2 regions of the Streptomyces sp. NPDC001070 genome follow, and region 2 is predicted to be linked to the other one. Evidence: riboswitches for the same ligand, from Rfam matches in the RefSeq annotation. Region 2 holds a riboswitch; the other holds the start of a gene.

Region 1 (4,192 bases), on a different contig from region 2:
CGAAGGTGTCCGCCGGGATGTCCAGCATCCGCACCTGCTGGCCGCCGGTGTCGGCGGTGGGCAGGCGCCCCGCGCCTTCGGCGCTGCGCAGCACGGCGGCCCGGTCCCCCTCGCCGAGGGCCGCGCAGACCCAGACGGCGTCCGCGTCCGGCCCGATCGCGCTCAGACCCGACACGAGACCGCCGCCGCCGCGGCGGGCGACGAGCGTGCCGTCCTCGCGGAGGCTGTACGACACGGGGCCGCGGTTGGACGCGACCAGTACGCGCGCGGCATGCGATGCGACCATGCGGCCAGCCTAGCCACGCATGCCCGGCGGCAAACGTATGAGCTAGCCCAGCCGGGGGTTTCCGGCCGTGACCGTCGCGGGTTGCCGCAGGTACCGCCCGGGGGCTGCGGGCAGTCGTCCCGCCGGGCATGGGGGCACCCCCGGCCTCCGGCGAGCGGCCGACCCGCAACCGGGTACAGCGTCACGCCACCGCGCGGCGGGCGTACTCGGGGATCGTGCGCATCGGGGGGCGTTCCTCCGTCGCGACCTCGTGAACGCGCGGCTCGAAACCGCCGTCGGGGGCGCGGTCGAACTGCGTGAGGACGGGCCGCACCAGATGGCCCCGCGCCAAGCGGATCTGCGCGGTCCGGTAGATCGCCGCCGCCATACGGCCCAGCGCCTGGCCGTCCTGGTGCCGGTGGTGCCGGACCCCCACGTCGACCTGGGCCAGCGCGTCGAGCCCCACCGTGTTGAGCGCGTCCACGAGCAGCCCGAGCTCCACCCCGTACCCGACCGGGAACGGCAGCCGCTCCAGCAGCGAGCGCCGCGCCGCGTACTCGCCGCCGAGGGGCTGGACGAACCCCGCGAGCTGCGGCCAGTGCAGATTGAGCAGCGGCCGCGCGACCAGCTCCGTCACCCGCCCGCCGCCGGCCGGCACCACCGTGCCGCCGGCCTCCAGCGGGCGGTCGTACATCGCCTTGACCAGCTGCACGTCCGGATCCGTGAGCAGCGGCCCGACGATCCCCGACACGAACCGCGCGTCGAAGTCCCGCAGATCGGAGTCGATGAAGCAGACGATCTCACCGCGCGTCACGAGCAGCGAGCGCCACAGCACCTCGCCCTTGCCGGGCACCGCGGGCAGCCGCGGGAGCACCTCGTCCCGGTGGACGACGACGGCGCCGGCCGCCGCCGCGACCGCGGCCGTGCGGTCGGTCGATCCGGAGTCCAGCACGACGAGTTCGTCGACCAGCGGCACGGCCGCGCTCATCAGCTCACGGCGGATGGTCTCGACGATCGCCCCGACCGTGGCCTCCTCGTCGAGGGCGGGCAGCACCACGCTGACCGTGCCGCGCGCGCCCGCGGCGCGCTTGGCGGCGAGCAGTTGGGGCAGGGGCCGGCGGTCGGCGGTCCAGGATCGCCGCCGCAGCCAGCGGGCCACCTCGTCGAGCACTGGGTTGCTCCGTTTCTGCCCGTCTCGAAGGACGGACGGCCTATGACCAGGTTCGAGGTCGTCGGTTACAGTCTTGAACACGAGGCATGACCATCGTATGTCGACGGTGATCGCGCCCCGTCGGACAAATGCCCGGGCACTGCGCCCGGCGCCATACCGCTCATCCAGAGGGGCAGAGGGAACGGCCCGTTGAAGCCCCGGCAACCCTCCCGCCGACCGCGAGGTCCAGGTGGGGAAGGTGCCAATTCCGTCTCGCGGCGAGGTGCGCCGCGAGGAAGATGAGGAGAAAGGGCCTCGCCTGACATGGCTGCGCAGACCGTTGCACCCGCGTCCACCGATTCCGCCTTCGGGCCCGCGTCCGCGCTCTCGTGCCGCGAGTGCGGTGAGCGATTTCCGCTGAACCCCGTCTTCGCCTGCGAGGTCTGTTTCGGGCCGCTCGAAGTGGCGTACGACCTCCCGAGCGGCGACCCCGAGACCCTGCGCAAGCGGATCGAGTCCGGGCCGAACAACATCTGGCGCTACGCGCCGCTGCTGCCCGTCCCCGCGGACGTGGCCTCCAAGCCCAACCTCAACCCGGGCTTCACCAAGCTGGTCAAGGCCGACAACCTCGCCCGCGAGCTGGGCGTCACCGGCGGCCTGCACATCAAGGACGACTCCGGCAACCCGACCCACTCCTTCAAGGACCGGGTCGTCGCCGTCGCCCTGGAGGCCGCCCGCACCTTCGGCCTCACCACCTTGTCCTGCTCCTCCACCGGCAACCTGGCCGGCGCCGTGGGCGCCGCGGCCGCCCGCGCCGGCTTCCGCTCCTGCGTGTTCATCCCGCACGACCTGGAGGAGGGCAAGGTCGTCATGGCCGCGGTCTACGGCGGCGACCTGGTCGGCATCGAGGGCACCTACGACGACGTCAACCGCTTCTGCAGCGAGCTGATCGGCGATCCGATCGGCGAGGGCTGGGGTTTTGTCAACGTCAACCTCCGCCCCTACTACGGCGAGGGCTCCAAGACGCTGGCGTACGAGATCTGCGAGCAGCTGGGCTGGCGCCTGCCGGACAACATCGTCATCCCGATCGCCTCGGGCTCGCAGCTGACGAAGATCGACAAGGGGCTGCAGGAGCTGATCAGGCTCGGTCTGGTCGAGGAGAAGCCGTACCGGATCTACGGTGCCCAGGCCGAGGGCTGCTCCCCGGTCTCCACCGCCTTCAAGGCCGGCCACGACGTGGTCCGCCCGCAGAAGCCGAAGACCATCGCCAAGTCGCTCGCCATCGGCAACCCGGCCGACGGTCCGTACGTCCTGGACATCGCCCGGCGCACGGGCGGTGCCGTCGAGGACGTCACCGACGGGCAGGTGGTCGACGCCATCAAGCTGCTCGCCCGGACCGAGGGCATCTTCGCCGAGACGGCGGGCGGCGTGACCGTCGGTGTGCTGAGGAAGCTCATCGAGACCGGGCAACTCGACCCGGCCGGTGAGACGGTCGTCCTCAACACCGGCGACGGCCTCAAGACGCTGGACGCCGTCGCCCCGACCTCCCGCCCCACGGCCACCATCCGCCCGAGCCTCGACGCGTTCCGTGCCGCCGGCCTGGCCGGCTGACCCAGACTGAAGGTGAACCCCGCATCATGAGCGCTACCGTCCGCATCCCGACCATCCTCCGCACCTACACCGGCGGCCAGGCCGAGGTCCCGGCCGATGGCGGCACCCTGGCCGAGGTCATCGACTCGCTGGAGAAGAACCACCCCGGCATCTCCGCGCGCGTCCTGGACGACACGGGCAAGCTGCGCCGTTTCGTGAACGTCTACGTCAACGACGACGACGTCCGCTTCTCCGAGGGCCTGCAGACCACGGTGGGCGAGGGCGCGTCCGTGTCGATCATCCCGGCGGTCGCCGGAGGCTGCTGAGCCGCACGACCCGCGGGTGACAGGGGTGCCGGGAGTTCCCGGCACCCCTTCGTGCTTGAGCGGTAGTTGAAGGGCTGTACAGTTGCCCTGAACGGCCCGCAACTCCCTGCAACGCTCCGCGCAACCCCTTTTGCCGGGGCGGCCTTGTCGACGATTTATCGCCAAATTCACGCGGCGATTGTCGCGTTGGCCGCTTATGTCCAGTCCGAGTTGCCCCGGATTATTGGCCAATCAGGCCCTTCTTCCCTTTCTCTGCGCCCGGAATTCTCGTCCGATTGACCTGTTGCAGACAGCGTCCGGGCAGATACATTCAGCCGCGGTCGACGCGTTCCGGCGCACGCCCCCTTGGCTGTAGGGGGTGAGGTCTGACCCGGATCCGCGAGGTGCGGGTCTGCGAAGGGCCAGCAATAGGGGAGTTAGGAATGGCTCAGGGCACCGTCAAGTGGTTCAACGCGGAGAAGGGCTACGGCTTCATCGCGGTCGACGGTGGTGCGGACGTCTTCGTGCACTACAGCGCGATCCAGATGGACGGCTACCGCACCCTCGAGGAAGGTCAGCGGGTCGAGTTCGAGATCTCGCAGGGCCAGAAGGGGCCGCAGGCGGACATGGTCCGTCTCGCAGCCGGCTGACGCGCCGCGCATCGGCCACGGAGCACTTCGCGTACGGCCGCTCAAACGTACGCGTCAAGGCCCGCCCCCGCAGAGGGGCGGGCCTTCGTGCTGCCCGGGGGCGACCTGCGAGTTGTCCACGACCCCGGCCAAGCGGCTTGCACTCTCCTAGGGCGAGTGCTAATCATTGGCGTTAGCACTCTGACGTTGAGAGTGACAAAGGACCGAGTGGGTGAGGCCCGCGCGACCGCCG
Region 2 (4,192 bases):
TGGGCCTACGGTCCCTACCGGCCGGACCAGGTGTCGACCGACGCCCAGCCCGACTGGTACATGGGCTTCTCCGAGGGCCTGATCCGCATCATGCCGGGCTGGGAGATCAACCTGTGGGGCCACACGCTCGTCCTGGGCGTGTTCATCCCGCTGATGGTCTTCCCGCTGGTCCTGGGCTTCATGGGCGTCTACCCGTTCCTGGAGTCCTGGGTCACCGGTGACAAGCGCGAGCACCACCTGCTCGACCGGCCGCGCAACCGTCCCGTCCGTACGGGTATCGGCGCCGCATGGATCAGCCTCTACCTGATCCTGCTCGTCGGTGGTGGCAACGACCTCTTCGCCACCCGCTTCCACCTGTCGATCAACGCGATCACCTGGGTGGTCCGGATCTCGTTCTTCGTGCTGCCGGTGCTGGTCTTCTTCATCACCAAGCGGATCTGCCTCGGTCTGCAGCGGCGCGACCGCGACAAGGTGCTGCACGGTCGCGAGACCGGCATCATCAAGCGGCTCCCGCACGGTGAGTTCATCGAGATCCACGAGCCGCTGGAGCAGGGCGCGCTGTTCAAGCTCACCCAGCACGACCAGCCCAGGCCCCTGGAGATCGGCCCCGAGGTCGACGAGAACGGCGTGGAGAAGAAGATCGGCCGTACCGCGAAGCTGCGCGCGAAGCTGTCGCGCGGCTACTACGGCGAGGGGACCCAGATCCCCAAGCCGACGGCCGAGGAGTTCGAGGAGATCACGAGCGGCCACGGTCACCACTGATCACTGAAGCTGTGCCACCGGGCAGGGTCCCGTCCATCCGATGGACGGGGCCCTTTCCCGTTCCCCGGCGCCGATAGGCTGGGGCCGAAGGATTTCCGTTGCACGTCAGACCACCCGGAGTGTGGACCATGAGCGTTGTGAACCCCGCCGGAGGCGCATCAGTGGCGGGCGGCTCCTGGCCCGACGTCCTGGGTGCCCTGCTGAACGGACAGGACCTGAGCGCCGCCGACACGGCCTGGGCGATGAACCGGATCATGAGCGGCGAGGCCTCGGACGCCCAGGTCGCCGGCTTCATGGTGGCCCTGCGGGCCAAGGGGGAGACCGTCGAGGAGGTTACCGGCCTGGTCGAGGCGATGTACGCGCACGCCGAGCCGCTGCACATCGCCGGCCCCGCCGTGGACATCGTCGGCACCGGCGGCGACCGGGCCAGGACGGTGAACATCTCGACGATGTCGGCCATCGTCATCGCCGGTACGGGCGCCAAGGTCGTCAAGCACGGCAACCGCGCGGCCAGCAGCGCCAGCGGCGCCTCCGACGTCCTGGAGAAGCTCGGCATCAACCTGGACCTGCCCGCCGACCGGGTGGCGGAGGTCGCCGAGGAAACCGGGATCACCTTCTGCTTCGCGGCGAAGTTCCACCCCGCGATGCGGTTCGCCGCCCCGGCGCGCCGGGACCTGGGCGTCCCCACCTCCTTCAACCTCCTCGGCCCGCTGACCAATCCTGCGCGTGTCGGCGCCTCCGCCGTGGGCTGCTTCGACACCCGGATGGCCGGGCTGATCGCGGGTGTGCTGGCCCGCCGCGGATCCTCGGCGCTGGTGTTCCGGGGTGACGACGGGCTGGACGAGCTCACCGTGACGGCCACCTCCCGGATCTGGGTCGTCCGGGACGGCGAGGTCGAGCAGGTGTCCTTCGACCCGCGGGACGTCGGCATCGAGCTGGCGCCGATCGAGGCGCTGCGCGGCGCGGACGCGGCGCACAACGCCGATGTCGCCCGGCGGCTGCTGGCCGGTGAGACCGGTGCGGTCCGTGACGCGGTGCTGCTCAACTCGGCGGCCGCGCTGGTGGCGCTGGAGGCGGGCGAGGGTCCGCTGACCGACCGCATCGCGGCCGGGATCGCCAAGGCGGCGGAGTCGATCGACTCGGGCGCGGCCGCCAGGACGCTCGAGCGGTGGGCCGCGGCGACGCAGGCGTAGCGCGCGGGGACGACGCGGGAGGGCCGGGGCCGTTGCCCCGGCCCTTCGCGCTGCCGGGGCCGGTGGACCCGGGCCGGGGCGGCCGTCCGCGATACGGACCCCGGCTTGCGGCGGGCCGGCCGTATGGCATGATGCTGCGCAGGTCACGAGTGACAGCGAAACGGCCCCGGCCCGCTGTCCGGCAACCCTCCTTCCGTGGCGGGGTGCCCCGGGTGATGACCAGGCCGCAGGCAGCGAGGTCTGTGGCAAGCGCGGTCAGAGGAGTTCTTCCGTGAGCAACCGAATGCGCTAGGGCCCGTAGGCCCTGTTTCCCCCTCCCCGGGCCGCGGCCCGTTGTGCCGAGGGCTGTTCCGTCATCACTGACGTTCCTTCACTTCTGCCTGCTCACAGGAGACTTCGCCATGTCGCTGCGCCCTGCCGTCCCCTCGGCCCTGCACGCCCCGCTGCCCGTCCTGGGACGCGACGTCCTCGTACCGCTCGTGGCCGGGGGCGAGGTCGGATACGCCGCCCTCGACTACGCGGCCAGCGCGCCCGCGCTGCAGCGGGTCTGGGACGACGTGGCCGCCTACGCGCCCTACTACGGCAGCGTGCACCGGGGGGCGGGGTACCTCTCGCAGCTGTCGACGGACCTGTTCGAGCAGAGCCGGGCGACGGTCGCGGAGTTCCTCGGCTGCCGCCCCGGCGACCAGGTGATCTTCACCCGCTCGACCACCGACTCGCTGAACCTGCTGGCCGCCGCGGTGCCGGACGGCACGAGCGTCTTCGTCTTCGAGACCGAGCACCACGCGTCCCTGCTGCCGTGGCGGGACGCCGACGTCACGTACCTGAGCGCTCCCCGTACTCCGGGAGAGGCCGTGGCGACGCTCGAGCGGGAGCTGGCCGGCCGGGAGCCGCACGGGACCGCGCTGGTCTGTGTGACCGGTGCGTCGAATGTGACCGGTGAGCTGTGGCCGGTCCGTGAGCTGGCGGCGGCCGCCCACGCCCACGGTGCCCGGATCGTGCTGGACGCGGCGCAGCTCGCCCCGCACCACCCGGTGGACATCGCGGAACTCGACGTGGACTGGGTCGCCTTCTCCGGGCACAAGCTGTACGCGCCCTTCGGCTCGGGTGTGCTCGCCGGCCGCGCCGACTGGCTGCGCGAGGCCGAGCCCTACCTGGCCGGGGGCGGTGCCTCGCGGCGGGTCGCCCGGCGCGAGGACGGCGGGGTGGACGTCCACTGGCACACCACGGCCGCCCGGCACGAGGCCGGTTCGCCCAATGTCATCGGCGCCTACGCGATCGCCTCGGCCTGCCGCGCGCTGACGGAGGCGGGGTTCGAGCGCCTGGTCGAGCGCGAGCAGGCGCTGGTCGACCGGGTGCGGGCCGGACTCGCGGAGGTGCCCGAGGTGAAGGTGCTCTCGCTGTTCGGCGACGACGCCCCCCGGGTCGGCGTCATCTCCTTCGTCGTCGAGGGCTGGAACAGCTCGCACTTCGCGGCGGCCCTCTCCGCCGAGTACGGGATCGGCGTGCGCGACGGCCTCTTCTGCGCGCACCCGCTGGTCCGAACCCTCCTCGGCGGCGCGCCGCAGGAGCCGGGCGAGTGCGGTGCCCCCGACGCGGCCCCCGGCGAGAGATCGCTGAACGCGATCCGCGTCTCCTTCGGCGCCGGCACCCCGGACGAGCACGTGGAGCGGTTCGTCGGCGCGGTGCGGGAGCTCGTGACGGACGGTGCCAAGTGGCGCTACCGCACCGAGGACGGCCGCTGCGTCCCGGACCGGGGCCACGCCTAGCCCCGGCGCCCGGTCCCGTGGCCGGGCGCCGGATCAGGCGTCGAGGCCGATGGCGAAGGCCGTCTCCAGGTCGTGCTGGGAGTACGTGCGGAACGCGACGTGCGTGTCCGTGGCCTCGACGCCGGGGATCTTGCTGATCCGGCCCGGGATGACGTCCGCCAGTTCGTCGTGCCGGGCCACCCGCACCATGGCGACCAGGTCGTACGTACCCGTGACGGAGTAGACCTCGCTGACGCTGTCGAGCGCGGCGATGGACTCCGCGATCTCGGGGATACGGTCGACGCTGGTCTTGATGAGCACGATCGCGGTGATCACGGCTGTAGGTCTCCTTGGGTCGCCCTGGCTGCGGGCTCAAGCTTAGGCGCTGCGCGGTAGCACACCCACGTGCACAGGAAGCCGAAGACGAAGCCGGCGATGTGGGCGAGGTAGGCCACGCCGGGACCGGTCTGGTGGACCTCGCCGGCGAGC

Evidence for each region. A riboswitch is a leader RNA that binds a small molecule or an ion and turns the genes downstream of it on or off. The one in region 2 is predicted to bind S-adenosylmethionine.
Region 1: linked by a shared signal. The riboswitch ahead of thrC (threonine synthase) and the one ahead of ACWDAS_RS07950 (aminotransferase class V-fold PLP-dependent enzyme) in region 2 are both predicted to bind S-adenosylmethionine.

What each region holds. Positions count from the first base shown of each region.
Region 1 is NZ_JBSFLB010000003.1:196,722-200,913, forward strand. Features, by position in the region: gene ACWDAS_RS05250 (alpha,alpha-trehalose-phosphate synthase (UDP-forming)) at 1-286, opposite strand, end outside; gene ACWDAS_RS05255 (glucosyl-3-phosphoglycerate synthase) at 468-1,436, opposite strand; SAM riboswitch class I at 1,594-1,721, shown strand; gene thrC (threonine synthase) at 1,740-3,026, shown strand; gene ACWDAS_RS05265 (ubiquitin-like small modifier protein 1) at 3,053-3,331, shown strand; gene ACWDAS_RS05270 (cold-shock protein) at 3,754-3,960, shown strand.
Region 2 is NZ_JBSFLB010000005.1:66,784-70,975, reverse strand. Features, by position in the region: gene qcrB (cytochrome bc1 complex cytochrome b subunit) at 1-762, shown strand, start outside; gene trpD (anthranilate phosphoribosyltransferase) at 891-1,955, shown strand; SAM riboswitch class IV at 2,097-2,213, shown strand; gene ACWDAS_RS07950 (aminotransferase class V-fold PLP-dependent enzyme) at 2,357-3,724, shown strand; gene ACWDAS_RS07945 (Lrp/AsnC family transcriptional regulator) at 3,758-4,039, opposite strand; gene ACWDAS_RS07940 (rhomboid family intramembrane serine protease) at 4,036-4,192, opposite strand, start outside.